4 regions of the Erwinia sp. GW821-FHT03D09 genome follow, and region 3 is predicted to be linked to each of the others. Evidence: predicted binding sites of a transcription regulator. Region 3 holds the regulator's gene; each other region holds the start of a gene.
The links. Region 3 encodes Fur, which represses iron uptake genes when iron is present. Its sites were predicted from a motif close to ATAATAATGAGAACNACTATCAA; they were not measured.
Positions count from the first base shown of each region.

Region 1: AC07U6_RS00985 (TonB-dependent receptor domain-containing protein) is a predicted target of Fur. The motif match lies at 996-1,018, and genes of this name have one in related genera.
Region 2: AC07U6_RS16325 (TonB-dependent siderophore receptor) is a predicted target of Fur. The motif match lies at 867-889, and genes of this name have one in related genera.
Region 4: efeU (iron uptake transporter permease EfeU) is a predicted target of Fur. The motif match lies at 1,812-1,834, and genes of this name have one in related genera.

Region 1 is NZ_JBWKUK010000001.1:186,605-190,198, reverse strand. It holds gene AC07U6_RS00985 (TonB-dependent receptor domain-containing protein) at 1-878, opposite strand, end outside; gene AC07U6_RS00980 (GNAT family N-acetyltransferase) at 1,276-1,755, opposite strand; gene AC07U6_RS00975 (LysR family transcriptional regulator) at 1,838-2,773, shown strand; gene AC07U6_RS00970 (LLM class flavin-dependent oxidoreductase) at 2,761-3,594, opposite strand, start outside.
Region 2 is NZ_JBWKUK010000016.1:34,234-37,827, forward strand. It holds gene AC07U6_RS16320 (siderophore ABC transporter substrate-binding protein) at 1-582, opposite strand, end outside; gene AC07U6_RS16325 (TonB-dependent siderophore receptor) at 930-3,122, shown strand; gene lldP (L-lactate permease) at 3,424-3,594, shown strand, end outside.
Region 3 is NZ_JBWKUK010000009.1:32,501-36,094, reverse strand. It holds gene AC07U6_RS10490 (hypothetical protein) at 1-307, shown strand, start outside; gene mtr (tryptophan permease) at 424-1,671, shown strand; gene fur (ferric iron uptake transcriptional regulator) at 1,726-2,169, opposite strand; gene fldA (flavodoxin FldA) at 2,565-3,095, opposite strand; gene ybfE (LexA regulated protein) at 3,241-3,522, opposite strand.
Region 4 is NZ_JBWKUK010000004.1:26,827-30,420, forward strand. It holds gene putP (sodium/proline symporter PutP) at 12-1,493, shown strand; gene efeU (iron uptake transporter permease EfeU) at 1,888-2,721, shown strand; gene efeO (iron uptake system protein EfeO) at 2,777-3,594, shown strand, end outside.

The DNA.
Region 1 (3,594 bases), on a different contig from region 3:
AAATCCAGCACGCCGGTAAATTTATGCTCGTCGTTCGGCTGCCAGATGCCCGAGGTTAACAGCGCATCAGAGTGCCAGTTAGCCGGATAGGCATCATGTACGCCGCTGTTGTTGCGGGTCTGCTGACCGTCACGGCGGCTGTAGGCAATCAGGCCGCGCAGGGTCTGATCGCCTGCTGCAGCGGTAATGCCGTTGTGCCAGCTGCGGCTGGAAGAATCGTAGTCGCTCTGATAGCCGAAATAAGTGTCTTTGCCCGGCTGTAGATAATCATCGGCAGATTTCGGCTGGAACGAGACGGAACCGCCCATAGCGTTGTTGGCGTAGGAGGTTTCCGTGGCACCGGCAACGATATCGATCTGCCCGTAGACGTAAGGATCGATGTAGTCGCGGCCAATCCCGAAGGTGTTCACGCCCGCACGGCTGGCGTAGCTGCGGCCAGTCGCATCCGGTTGTGGAATGCCGTCAACGTCCAGCGCCACGCGGTTGCTTTCCAGGCCACGAATGTTGTAACCGGTGTAGCCGCCGCGGTCGAAGCCGCTTTTGCCGTCGGAAGAACCGCCGCTGGAACCGGTGGCGCTGATCGCCAGCTGGTTGCGCATCACCGAACCGAAATCGTTACTGCCGCGCTTCTGCAGTTCGTCAGCGGTGATGGTGGTTTTGGTACCGGCGACTTTCTTAATCTCCGGCGCGGTCACGATCATGATCGGCTCGTTGTTTTTAACCGGTTTGACCAGATTCTGTTTCTGACTGGTGTTAGCACTGTTAGCCACGTCGTTTTGCGCAGCAGGCGCTTCTGCGGCGTTAACGGCAGCGGTAAAAAACGTTCCCATGACGAGAGATGTCTGCAGTAATCCCCTGCGGGATGAAAATTTGAGCATGTCAAATACCCTGATCTATTTTATTGGTATTTGCCCGGCATCGGCTTCCTGTACAAACGGGTGTGTAACGAATCTAAAAGGGTATTGCAGGTGAATCTTTATATTTTACGACATCATATATAAATGATAAGCATTATCAACATGAAATTAATAATTATTTGCAATTTTCCGCGGAACTTTTTCGCTGGCAAAACATTGCGATGTCATTGAAGTGTGCAATGGAGTCAGCATGGGGAGGGGCTAAAGTGGGGTTGAGCGACGAGAAATATTACATAATTAGCTGATTTACGTGATTTTCTCAGCTTGCTGAGGGTCAACACAACGAAGCCAGCGGCAAGGCTGACTTCGTGCGCACAATCGTGAGGCTGATTCTCAGCCGGGCAGGATTGGCAAATAATCAGGAGGCGGCGAAGTCCGTCAGCATCGCACCTTCCATGCGGTAGCGCACCCACTCGTCCTGCGGTGCTGCACCGATGCTTTTATAGAAATCGATGGCGGGCTGATTCCAGTCCAGCACGCTCCACTCCAGGCGACCGCAGCCCCGCTCTACCGCCAGTTTCGCAATATGGCGCAGCAGCTGTTTACCCGCCTTTTGTCCGCGAAAACGCGGCGAAATATACAGATCTTCCAGGTAAATACCGTTTTTTCCCAGCCAGGTAGAGTAGCTGGTAAAGAACACCGCATAGCCCGCCGGGACGCCATCGAACTCACAAATCAGCCCTTCCGATTTACTGTCATCGGCAAACAGCGTCTGTTCAATATCCTGCTGTGTGGCAATCACTTCATGCAGCGCTTTTTCGTATTCGGCCAGTTCGGCGATCATCGCGAGGATCAGTGCGGCATCGCGGCGTTCAGCGCGGCGGATAACAAGTTTCATGGTTATTCCCGTCTTACATTGAGTTGATGGCGGGCAGAATACCCGCTAATCTCGGATGAATGAAGTGCATTGTTATCAGTATATAGTGAATTTTATGCATCCAAATTTACGTAACCTCGACCTCAACCTGCTGCTGGTATTTGACGCGGTCTGGCGACACCAGTCGGTAGCTCGAGCGGCGGAGGAGCTGGCGTTGAGTAATTCGGCGCTTAGCCATGCGCTAAGCCGCCTGCGCCGCCATCTTGACGATGAACTGTTTTACCGGGTCGGCCACGAAATGCAGCCTACCCTTTTTGCCACCGCGCTGGCAGAATCGGTCAATAACAGCCTGTCGCAGCTTAATCAGAGCGTACAGAAACGCCCCCGCTTCGATCCGGCAACAAGCCAGCACGAATTCACCTTTGCCGTCACCGATTTCACCACCTTCAGTCTGTTCCCTGCGCTGATGGCGAAAGTCCAGCAGCTCGCGCCGTGGCTTCGCTTTCAGTTGATTCACAGCGAACAGAAAGTCGCGCTGCACGAATTAATGGCCGGACGCGTAGACTTCGCACTGGGATTCAGCGAGGTCCACGATCGTCGGCTGCCGGACATTGAAGAAATGGACTGGATGGAAGATGAATACGTCGTGATTGCCTCGCCGCGTTTTTTCCCCGCGGACAGGCCTATCGACCTGGCGCAGTATATCGCCGCCCGGCATCTGGTGGTCACACCGTGGAATGAGAAAACGGGGTATATCGATAGCGAGCTGGCGCTGTTGGGAATGGAACGACATATTGCTCTGCGGATGCCGTCGGTGCTTGGCGCGCCGTTTATCATCGCGCAAAGCCCACTGCTGATGACCATTCCGCGCTATGCCGCAGAGCGTTTGCAGCACAGCGTGGAGTATGCGATCCATCCGCTGCCGTTTGCCATTCCGCGCTACAAAGTGAAAATTTACAGCTGGCAGAAAAACAGCCAGCGCGATGCCTGCCGCTGGCTGCTTGAACTGCTGCGCGGGTTGAAAAATCAGCTCGCGTGAGTCAACTGCTGTGATTCAACGCTGTAGCGGTTTTCACGCACCGGCAGATCCAGCCGCTCGCGCAGCGTGGTGCGTTCGTCCAGCTGCCAGTAGCCGCGTTCGGTCAGAATTGGCAATACATAACGGGTTACGTCTTCCAGTGCCTCGTTCAGCACCGGACCGCAGATGATAAAGCCGCTGGCTCCGCCCTGCTCCACCCAGCGAATGAAGGTGTCCGCCACCTGCTCCGGCGTGCCGAAGAATTCACCCTTCGGTAACGTGGTGCGATAGGCCACTTCGCGCACCGTCAGCTGCTCCTCTTTCGCCAGCCGTTTGATTTGATCGGTGGTTGAGCGGAAGGTGTTCTCCCCCAGCGTGTCCAACTCCGGGAACGGGCCCTCGGGATCGTACTGGCTGAAATCGTGATGATCGAAGAAGCGCCCCAGATAGCTGAGGGCATCGTCCAGCGACAGCAGCGACAGCAGATAGCGATATTTTTCTTCCGCCTCGGCTTCCGTTTTGCCGACAATCGGCGTGATACCGGGGAAAATTCCCGGGGTCGGTTTCTGCTGCGCGCGGGCTTCAGCGTCCAGCTTGTGCGCATAGCTTTCTGCTTCTTCCAGCGTGCGGGCGTTGGTGAATACTGCATCCGCCGTTTTGGCCGCCAGCGCAATCCCGGTATCGGAGGCACCGGCCTGGAAAATGACCGGCTGTCCCTGCGGCGAACGCTGAATGTTCAGCGGCCCGGCCACCGAGAAGTATTCGCCTTTATGATTCAGCGCGTGCAGTTTCGAGGCATCAAAGAACACGCCGCTCTGCTTGTCGCGAATAAAGGCGTCATC
Region 2 (3,594 bases), on a different contig from region 3:
CTTGCCGCCGTTGACCATCAGCATCATCGCGCTACCGGCATTGGCGGACTCTTTACGAACGTCGGCGATCTGGGCGTTAAACGCGGCCAGCACCTCTTTGGCTTTCTCCTGCTTGCCAAAGATTTCACCCAGTTGCTCGGTGCGTTCGGTCATGCTCGCGAGGAAGTTATGCGGGTCGAGATCGGGAGAGATAGTCGGTGCAATTTCACTCAGTTTGCCGTAGGCATCACGCGCGCGGGCACCGGCAATAATCAGGTCAGGTTTGGCGTTGCTCAGAGCTTCAAAGTTTGGCTCAAACAGCGTACCGGCATCCAAATAGTCCTGGCCATTATATTTTGCCAGGTACGCCGGGTAGTGGGCGCTGGTTTTCGGTACGCCAATCACTTTCACGCCAAGCACATCGGTAATATCCAGCGCGGCCGGGCTCAGCACCACAACACGCTGTGGATTTTTCGGTACCGCCGTGGTGCCCTGGGCATGAACGATGCTGACCGTTGAGCCTTCAGTGGCAGCAAACGCAGCGGGTGAACAAACCAGGGACAGCGCAAACAGAGATGACGTAATGGCCTGAGGGAAACGCATTTTCTCTCTCCTGAGAATCAGAAAACTGATATAAATGAGAACTATTCGTATTAAATTTGTTGCGGGATAATAACGGCAAAAGACTGAAATGTGTAGTGTTTAAGATCAACACATCGTGCTAAAGCCAGAGTTCTACACAAAATCTGCACAATTTCGCGGAATGTAAAGACGAAAATGACACTTAACGAGCTGAAAAATCCGCATTTACTGGCATTTCGCAGATAAAAACTGACAAAAGCCACCAATTGTGGAGATATTGTGAATTCGTCCTGACAAACCTTTAAATGATAACAATTCTCGTTATCATACACATCATCTTACAATCATCCACAATTTGAGATTATTTGATGAACAGATATGGACGTTTTCGGATTCACCCTCTGGCTCTGCTTCTTACCGGTTTAATGGTGATCGACGCCAGTGCAGCGGAAGACGCAGAAACTAACGACAGCGACGCCGTGATGACGGTTCAGAAAACCGCTGAACAGGAACTGAAACAGCAGCCCGGCGTTTCAATTATCACCGCCGACGATATTGCCAAAAGCCCACCGGTCAACGACCTCTCAGACATCATCCGCAAAATGCCCGGCGTCAATCTGACCGGCAACAGCGCCAACGGCAGCCGCGGCAACAACCGACAGATCGATATTCGCGGCATGGGCCCGGAAAACACGCTGATCCTGATCGATGGCGTACCGGTCAATTCCCGCAGTTCGGTGCGCTACAGCTGGAAAGGCGAACGCGACACGCGCGGCGACACCAACTGGGTGCCGGTCGAGCTGGTTGATCGCATTGAAGTGCTGCGCGGCCCGGCGGCGGCGCGTTACGGCTCCGGCGCAGCGGGCGGGGTCATCAATATCTACACCAAGCGCCCGACCAAAGACTGGCGCGGTTCGCTTTCCCTGTTCACCAACCAGCCGGAAGACGGCAAAGAGGGCGATACCAAACGCGCCAACTTTAACCTCAGCGGCCCGCTGGCCGGTGATGTGTTGACCATGCGTCTGTACGGTAATATCAACAAAACCGACGCCGACGCCGCCGATATCAACAACGCACAGAACGGCTCCTACGCCGCCGGTCGTGAAGGCGTGCGTAACAAAGACATTAACGCCCTGCTCTCCTGGAAACTGACGCCGTCGCAAATCGTTGATTTCGATTACGGCTACAGCCGCCAGGGCAATATCTACGCCGGAGACACGCAGTACAGCAACGGCAACCTCAGCCCGAATGGCCTGGTGGACTCGCTGTACGGATCTGAAACCAATCGCCTGTACCGCCAGACGTACGGCCTGACCCACAATGGCTTCTGGGAATGGGGCACCTCAAAATTCACCGCCGCCTATGAGAAGACCAACAACACGCGTCTGAACGAAGGCTCCTCCGGCCGCGTTGAGGGGATGATTAACAGCGACGAGTTCAGCACCAGCCGCCTGGAAAATTACCGCACCAGCGGCGAAGTGAATATCCCGATTGAGCAGTGGTTATCGCAAACCGTCACCCTCGGCGCGGAGTGGAACCGTGAAGAGCTGAACGACCCGGCCTCGATTAGCGCCACCGATGCCAGCGGCGTGGCCGTTGGCGGCGTATCGGGCAATCCGGACGAGCGTAACGCCAAAAACAGCGCTACCACCGCGGCCGTCTACTTTGAAGACAACATCGAACCGTGGATAGGCACCTTCCTGATCCCCGGTCTGCGCTTCGATCACCACAGCCAGTTCGGTAATAACTGGAGCCCTGGCCTGAACCTGTCGCAGGATCTCGGCGAGTTCTTCAAAGTTAAAGCAGGTATCGCCCGAGTGTTTAAAGCGCCGAACCTGTATCAGTCCAGCGAAGGCTATCTGCTGGGCACGCGCGGCAACGGTTGTCCGAAGACCATCTCCAGCGGCAGCTGCTATCTGTTGGGTAACACCGATCTGGATGCCGAAGTTAGCGTGAACAAAGAGCTGGGGCTGGAGTTCGCCGCCGAGGGTTACTCTGCGGGTATCACCTGGTTCCGCAACGATTACAAAAACAAAATCGTCGCCGGTACCGACATTATTGGCACCACCACCAGCGGCTATAACGTACTGCAGTGGGAAAATGGCGGTAAGGCGCTGGTAGAGGGGCTGGAAGCCAACCTGACCGTGCCACTACTGCGTGACGTGCTCGACTGGCGCACCAACGCTACCTATATGATGGAGTCGAAGAGCAAGGAAACCGGCAACCCGCTGTCGATTATTCCGAAATACACCATCAACACCATGCTGGATTATCAGGTGACCGAGAAGCTATCCACCGCCGTGAACTGGACGATGTATGGCCGTCAGAAGCCGCGTGAGTACAGTGAAACCCGACTGGAAGTGGAAGGGATGTCCAGCACTGAAATCGGTGCCTATTCGGTGGTTGGCATCAGCCTCAACTACGAGCTGACCAAAGATCTGCGCCTCAACGGCGGCGTCAGCAACCTGCTGGATAAACAGCTGTACCGCGCCAACGACGGCGCATCGACCTATAACGAACCGGGCCGTGCGTATTACGCCGGTGTCACTATGTCGTTCTAAGTCGTGTTTTAAATCTCTGCATATAACGGGTGGTCTGGCTGCCCGTTATTCCTGCGGATAACTCCATCGCGATCTCCTGCTCCTGGCTCATGCAGCCGTTCCTGCCTTCCCTGTCAGAACTCCATAATATGGTCGGACCAATTTAAATAAAATGTGAATACCACGCACAGAAAGACAAAATAAACATCACATCTGTTGTTTTATACTAACAAAATATTAACCATCAGCGGCAGCACACACGAAATCGTCACTTTGGTCCGACCAATATGGTTATAAAAAGAATGTTTTTGGAGACGCCGCCATGCAGCCCTGGCAACAAGTTTACGATCCGCTCGGCAATATCTGGCTGTCCAGCCTGATCGCCGCTATTCCGATCATTTTCTTCTTCTTCGCCCTGATTAAGCTCAAGCTGAAAGGGTACGTAGCCGCAACGATCACCGTTGCGCTGGCGCTGCTGGTGGCGCTGTTCCTC
Region 3 (3,594 bases):
CAAGACTGCCGAGCTGCTGACCCATTTTGCCGATGACTTTGTAATGATTACCCCAACAGGTAAAAGCCTGGTGCTGGCAGAGGTTGAGGCCTTATTCAACCGCTTAACCGGCGCGCGCCAGGGAATGATGATCAGCATTGAGCAGTGCAACGTTATTTCGCAGCGGGGGAATGAAGTGATTATTCAGTATCACGAGCTGCAACAGCAGCAGGATAATCATTCGCATCGTATTTCGCTGGCGGTGATTAACTGTGCAACCCAACCGCCACGCTGGCGCTATCTGCAGGAAACCATGGTAATAAACTGAATACTGTACTAGTTCACGGGTTCGGGCTGGTGTAGAATGTGCGGCGTTAATGCCGCTCATCCAGTGAATAATTCCGGTTATGGCGGCGAGTTTCCTATTTTTGCTAAGGATTAGTCATGGATTCACCGGTTTCCACCGCCCGCCCGCCTTCTACACTCTGGGGAACGCTAATTATTAGCGGCACGATTATCGGTGCCGGGATGTTCTCGTTACCGGTGGTGATGTCCGGTGCATGGTTTCTCTGGTCATCAGCATTACTGATTGTCACCTGGTTCTGCATGCTGCTTTCCGGGCTGCTGTTTTTGGAGGCCAGCCTGCATTACCCTGCCGGGTCCAGCTTTGACACGATCACTCGCGATCTGTTGGGACGGGGCTGGAATCTGATTAACGGTCTGTCTGTCGCCTTTGTTCTGGGGATACTGACCTATGCCTATATCTCCGCCAGCGGAGCGATTATTCAGCACACGCTGAGCCAGCTCTCACTGCCGGTTTCTGCCCGTAGTGCCGGTTTCGCCTTTACGCTTCTGGTGGCGGTGTTTATCTGGCTGGGCACGGCAATGGTCAGTCGTATGACGCTGATTTTTCTCGGTGCGAAAGTCATTACGTTTTTGATTATCTTTGGCGGACTGCTATGGCATATCGAACCGGTGAAACTGCTGGACAGTCATGGGGAGGAAAGCCATTACCTTCGCTATCTGTGGATGGTGATCCCATTCTGCCTTGCGTCATTTGGCTATCACGGTAATATCGCCGGGCTGGTCAGTTACTATCAGAAGAACGGTAGCCGGGTTTGTCGCTGTCTGGTATTCGGCACGCTGCTGGCGCTGATCATCTACTTTATCTGGATTATTGGCACGATGGGCAATATCCCGCGCCATGAATTCAAAGCGATTGCAGCACAGGGTGGAAATATCGACGTGCTGGTCGCCGCACTTTCGGGTGTGCTGCACAGCCCCCATCTGAATCTGCTGCTGGATATCTTCTCGAACTTTGCCGTCGCCTGTTCATTCCTTGGCGTTAGTCTGGGGTTCTTCGACTACCTTGCCGATCTGTTTAAGTTTGATCGTACAGCCTTCGGTCGGTTAAAAACGACGGTGGTCACCTTTATTCTGCCGCTGACGGCGGCGATGATCTGGCCAAACGGCTTTCTTGTGGCGATTGGTTATGCCGGGCTGGCGGCTACACTTTGGGCCGTGATTACCCCTGCAATGCTGGCGCGAAAGGCCAGGCAGCGTTTTACTACCGCAGCCTGGCAGGTAAGAGGGGGAACGGCACCAATCGTACTGGTGCTGATCTTCGGCGCGGTGAATGCGCTGGTTTCTCTACTTTCGTACTGGAACGTCCTGCCGGTCTATGCCGGATAACAGGCAAAAAAAACCGGTGGATGGCCACCGGTTTCATACTGATTTCAGAATGGATTACTCGTCGTGCAGCGTATCGTCTTCGCGGCAGTCGCCCTTAGAGCAATGGCCATAGAGGTACAGACTGTGATTGCTCAGTTTGATCCCGTGGCGAGTCGCGATTTCACGCTGACGTGCTTCGATATATTCGTCGCGGAACTCAATAACTTTGCCGCAGTCCAGGCAGATCAGATGATCGTGGTGGTGCTGCTGAGTCAGTTCGAAAACGGATTTACCGCCTTCAAAGTTATGACGGGTAACGATCCCTGCGTCATCAAACTGGTTGAGCACGCGGTACACCGTGGCTAAACCGATTTCTTCGCCCATATCAATCAGGCGCTTATACAAGTCTTCCGCACTGACGTGATGGCCTTCTGGTTCCTGAAGCACTTCCAGAATTTTCAGTCGTGGAAGCGTGACTTTCAGGCCGGCCTTCTTTAATGCGGTATTGTTGTCAGTCATGCGGATATTGTCCTGTTACTTTGCTAGTCACTTAGTGGCTGAAAAGCCCTGAACATCGGTTGACGCTAGAGTTGGATGCGTCACAGTATAGAACTCATACATCGAAATGAAAACAACAAGGAATGCCTGAAGCCACTGTTGGATGTAAGGATTAATGTCATTACGTCCAGTGAGGCCTGCGTCCAAATCTTACAAAGTTAACATTTCGCTCTATTTCATCCCATCGCACAACGATCATAAAAGATCGTTAAAGGGATGCTGGAGGATGAGAAAGCGGATAACCGATGGGGTTATTGTACATTTTTACAGGTGGTATTTACAAATACGTATCTATTACTTCTATAGGAAAAACCATTGGCCTGATGTGAGGTGTCTCTCACATCAGGCCGTTTGGCTCAGGCTTCGATGATTTCTTTCAGCTGAAGCTCATCAAAAATCTGCTTAACCCACTTATCAACGCGTTCGTTGGTCAGTTCAGGCTGACGGTCTTCGTCAATCGCCAGACCCAGGAAGTGGTTGTCATCGGCCAGGCCTTTAGAGGCTTCGAAATTGTAGCCTTCAGTCGGCCACTGACCCACCAGAATTGCGCCGTTTGGCTCAATGATGTCGCGGATGGTACCCATCGCATCGCAGAAATATTCAGAATAGTCTTCCTGATCGCCACAGCCGAACAGGGCGACCAGTTTTCCGTTGAAGTCGATCTCTTCCAGCGTAGGGAAAAAGTCATCCCAGTCACACTGGGCTTCTCCGTAGTACCAGGTAGGAATGCCCAGCAGCAGAATGTCGAAGGCTTCAAGGTCTTCTTTGCTGCTTTTGGCAATATCACGAACTTCTGCAACGTCTTTACCCAGCTGCTTCTGGATCATCTTTGCAATGTTTTCCGTATTGCCCGTATCGCTGCCAAAGAAAATGCCTACGATTGCCATGAGTTTAATAACCTCTTGAATCTTAATGATATGGTGACTGCCAAAATTTTTGCAGATAGCCGTAATAATAGCAGACCGCCGTCAACGGATAAACGAGTAATCCTGCGGCATTTGTCACTTTGTGCGTTGAGCACACGCGGTGCAATCAGGACTGCAGGTGTTTTAACTGGTTTAGCAGCATCTCTTCAATCAGCTCACTGCGGCTCATATTGCGCGCTTCGGCCAGCTGGTTCAGTGCGTCAACGGCTTCACTGTTCATTTTCAGCTCGACGCGCTTAAGCCCGCGAACTTTATCGCGCTTAAGCTGATTACGTTTATTGATTCGCAGCTGCTCATCACGCGTCAGCGGATTAGTTTTCGGTCGTCCCGGGCGACGTTCATCTGCGAACAGATCGATCGTTGTGCGGTCCGTGTTCTCTTTTGCCATAGATTAGTGATACTGAAAGGCTGGATTTCTGATGTGTCAGGCCGTTATCCGCCGTAAAAATCACCAGCGGAA
Region 4 (3,594 bases), on a different contig from region 3:
GGAGAACCTGAATGACTGTAAGTACACCGATGATGGTGACCTTTTGTGTTTATATTCTCGGCATGGTGTTGATTGGCTTTATCGCCTACCGCTCAACAAAAAACTTTGACGATTATATTCTGGGCGGACGCAGCCTCGGCAGCTTGGTCACCGCGCTCTCGGCCGGTGCGTCCGATATGAGCGGCTGGCTGCTGATGGGCCTGCCCGGTGCGATTTTCATCTCAGGTATCTCTGAGAGCTGGATCGCCATCGGTCTGACTCTGGGGGCCTGGCTGAACTGGAAGATTGTTGCCGGACGCCTGCGCGTGCAGACCGAGCACCACGACAATGCACTGACCCTGCCTGATTTTTTCTCCAGCCGCTTTGAGGATAGCAGCAAGCTGCTGCGAGTGATCTCCGCGCTGGTGATCCTGATCTTCTTCACCGTTTACTGTGCCTCCGGCGTGGTAGCCGGTGCCCGTCTGTTTGAAAGTACCTTCGGCATGAGCTACGAAACGGCACTGTGGGCCGGTGCCGGTGCGACCATTGTTTATACCTTCGTCGGTGGTTTCCTGGCGGTGAGCTGGACCGATACCGTGCAGGCCAGCCTGATGATTTTCGCTCTGATCCTCACGCCGGTAATTGTAATTGTTGCCGTCGGTGGCCTTAGCGATTCTCTGCAGGTGATTGAAGCGAAGAGTATTGAAAATATCGATATGCTGAAAAACCTGAACTTCGTGGCGGTGATCTCGCTGCTGGGCTGGGGTCTGGGTTACTTCGGCCAGCCGCATATCCTGGCCCGCTTTATGGCGGCGGATTCCCACCGTTCTATCCGTACGGCGCGCCGTATCGGCATGACCTGGATGATCCTGTGCCTGGCCGGTGCAGTGGCGGTAGGCTTCTTCGGTATTGCCTTCTTCCAGAACCATCCGGAGCTGGCCGCCGGGGTTAATGAAAACGGCGAACGTATCTTTATTGAGCTGACGCGTATTCTGTTTAACCCGTGGATTGCCGGGGTGCTGCTGTCGGCGATTCTGGCGGCGGTAATGTCAACGCTGAGCTGCCAGCTGCTGGTCTGCTCCAGCGCGCTGACGGAAGATCTGTACAAAAACTTCCTGCGTAAAAACGCCAGCCAGCGTGAGCTGGTGTGGGTAGGGCGCCTGATGGTGCTGCTGGTGGCGGTGGTGGCTATTGCTCTGGCTGCTAACCCGAATAACCGCGTGCTGGGCCTGGTCAGTTACGCCTGGGCGGGCTTCGGCGCGGCGTTTGGGCCGGTGGTGCTGTTCTCACTGATCTGGCGTCGTATGACCCGTAACGGTGCGCTGGCGGGGATGATCGTTGGTGCGGCTACCGTACTGCTGTGGAAGAGCTACGGCTATGCGGAACTGTACGAAATCATTCCAGGCTTCCTGTTCGGCAGTATTGCCATTGTGGTCTTTAGCCTGATCGGTAAAGCTCCTTCCGCCGCCGCGCAACAGCGTTTTGACGCAGCGGAAGCGGAATATCACAGCTGATAAACGCCTGAGCCGTTCTGCCCCGTAGCGGAATGGCTCTACTTTTCCTGGCAGGGTTCCTCAAAATGGGGAACCTGCTTTCCACAAAATCCTGTACGGTAAATACGGCCCAAAAGTTCGCGCATAGTGGCCTGACCCTGAATGCGCGACCGTTAAGTGATTAAGGCTTGTCAGTAGCCAGATTTCCCCATTCCCTCTCTCAGCAATCACCTTTTCAGGTTGAATGAAAGAAGTTTCCCTCCGTTACATTTCCTTAAATAATTCCCGCTCGGAAACAGCAATATTTCGCCTGAAATGCTTGTAATTCCTTGTCCGATAATGATAATCGATATCGTTTGTATTTTACTTATCTTTACTGCACTTGACCGTATTTAACACTTTTGAGGGTGTTGGCATGTTTGTTCCTTTTCTCATTATGCTGCGCGAAGGGCTGGAAGCGGCGCTGATTGTCAGCCTGATTGCCAGCTATCTGAAGCGCACCCAGCGCAGCCAGTGGTTTGGCGCGATGTGGGTCGGTGTGGTGGTAGCCGCTGCGCTGTGCCTGGCGCTTGGCTGGTTCATCAATGAAACCACCGGTGAATTCCCGCAGAAACAGCAAGAGCTGTTTGAGGGGCTGGTGGCGGTCATCGCCGTAGTGATCCTGACCTGGATGGTGTTCTGGATGCGCAAAGTGTCGCGCAACGTCAAGGCCCAGTTGGAAGATGCGGTGGATAACGCGCTGAAGAAGGGCAACAGCAGCGGTTGGGCATTGGTACTGATGGTGTTTCTTGCCGTTGCCCGAGAAGGGCTGGAGTCGGTGTTCTTCCTGCTGGCCGCTTTCCAACAGGATGTGGGCTACGCGCCGCCGCTGGGCGCGATGCTCGGTCTGGGCACGGCAGTGGTCTTAGGAATACTGATCTACTGGGGGGGCGTGCGGCTCAACCTGGCGAGCTTCTTTAAGTGGACCAGCCTGTTTATTATTTTTGTTGCTGCCGGTCTGGTGGCGGGGGCGATCCGCGCTTTCCACGAAGCGGGACTGTGGAACCATTTCCAGGACGTCGCGTTCGATTTTAGCAATGTGCTCTCCACCCACAGCGTATTCGGTACGCTGATGGAAGGCATGCTTGGCTACCAGGAAGCCCCGAGCGTGAGCGAAGTGGCGGTCTGGCTGATTTATCTGATTCCTGCGCTGCTGCTGTTTATGCTGCCGGCACGCGCAACTACCTCTGCGGCGCGCAGCACGCGCTGAAACTGACCGGGCAGGCAGCCGCCTGCCGGTTCAACTTTTTGACAGGGATTACACGATGACTACACACTTTCGCCGCCACGCACTGAATGCCGCTTTGCTGGCCGTTCTGACCTCTTCAGGGGCGGCGCTGGCTGCTGATATTCCGCAGGTCAAGGTTAGCGTCAACGACAAGCAGTGCGAACCAATGACACTGACGGTGGATGCCGGTAAAACCCAGTTCATCATTAAGAACAACAGCCAGAAAGCGCTGGAGTGGGAGATCCTGAAAGGCGTGATGGTGGTGGAAGAGCGTGAAAACATCGCCCCATCCTTTACCCAGAAGCTGACTGCCAATCTGGAAGCCGGGGAATACGATATTACCTGCGGCCTGCTGAGCAACCCGAAAGGTAAGCTGATTGTGAAGGCCAACGGCAGCAAAGTGAACGACGGCAAGCCGGACGTGCTGCAGCTGGTTGGGCCAATTGCCGACTATAAAGTCTACGTGATGAAAGAAGTCGATCAGCTGGTAGCCGGTACCAAAGCCTTTACCGATGCGGTGAAAGCGGGCGATCTGGAAAAAGCCAAAGCGCTGTATGCACCAACCCGCCAGCACTACGAGCGCATTGAACCGATTGCCGAACTGTTCTCCGATCTGGACGGCAGCATCGATGCCCGTGAAGATGACTTCGAGAAGAAAGCGGAAGATCCGCACTTCACCGGCTTCCACCGTCTGGAAAAAGTCTTATTTGCTGATAACACCACAAAAGATATGGATAAATTTGCCGACCAACTGTACAAAGATGTGCAGGATCTGCAAACTCGTATCAGCGAGCTGGCTTTCCCTCCGGGCAAAGTGGTTGGCGGTGCGGCAGGCCTGATCGAGGAAGTCGCTTC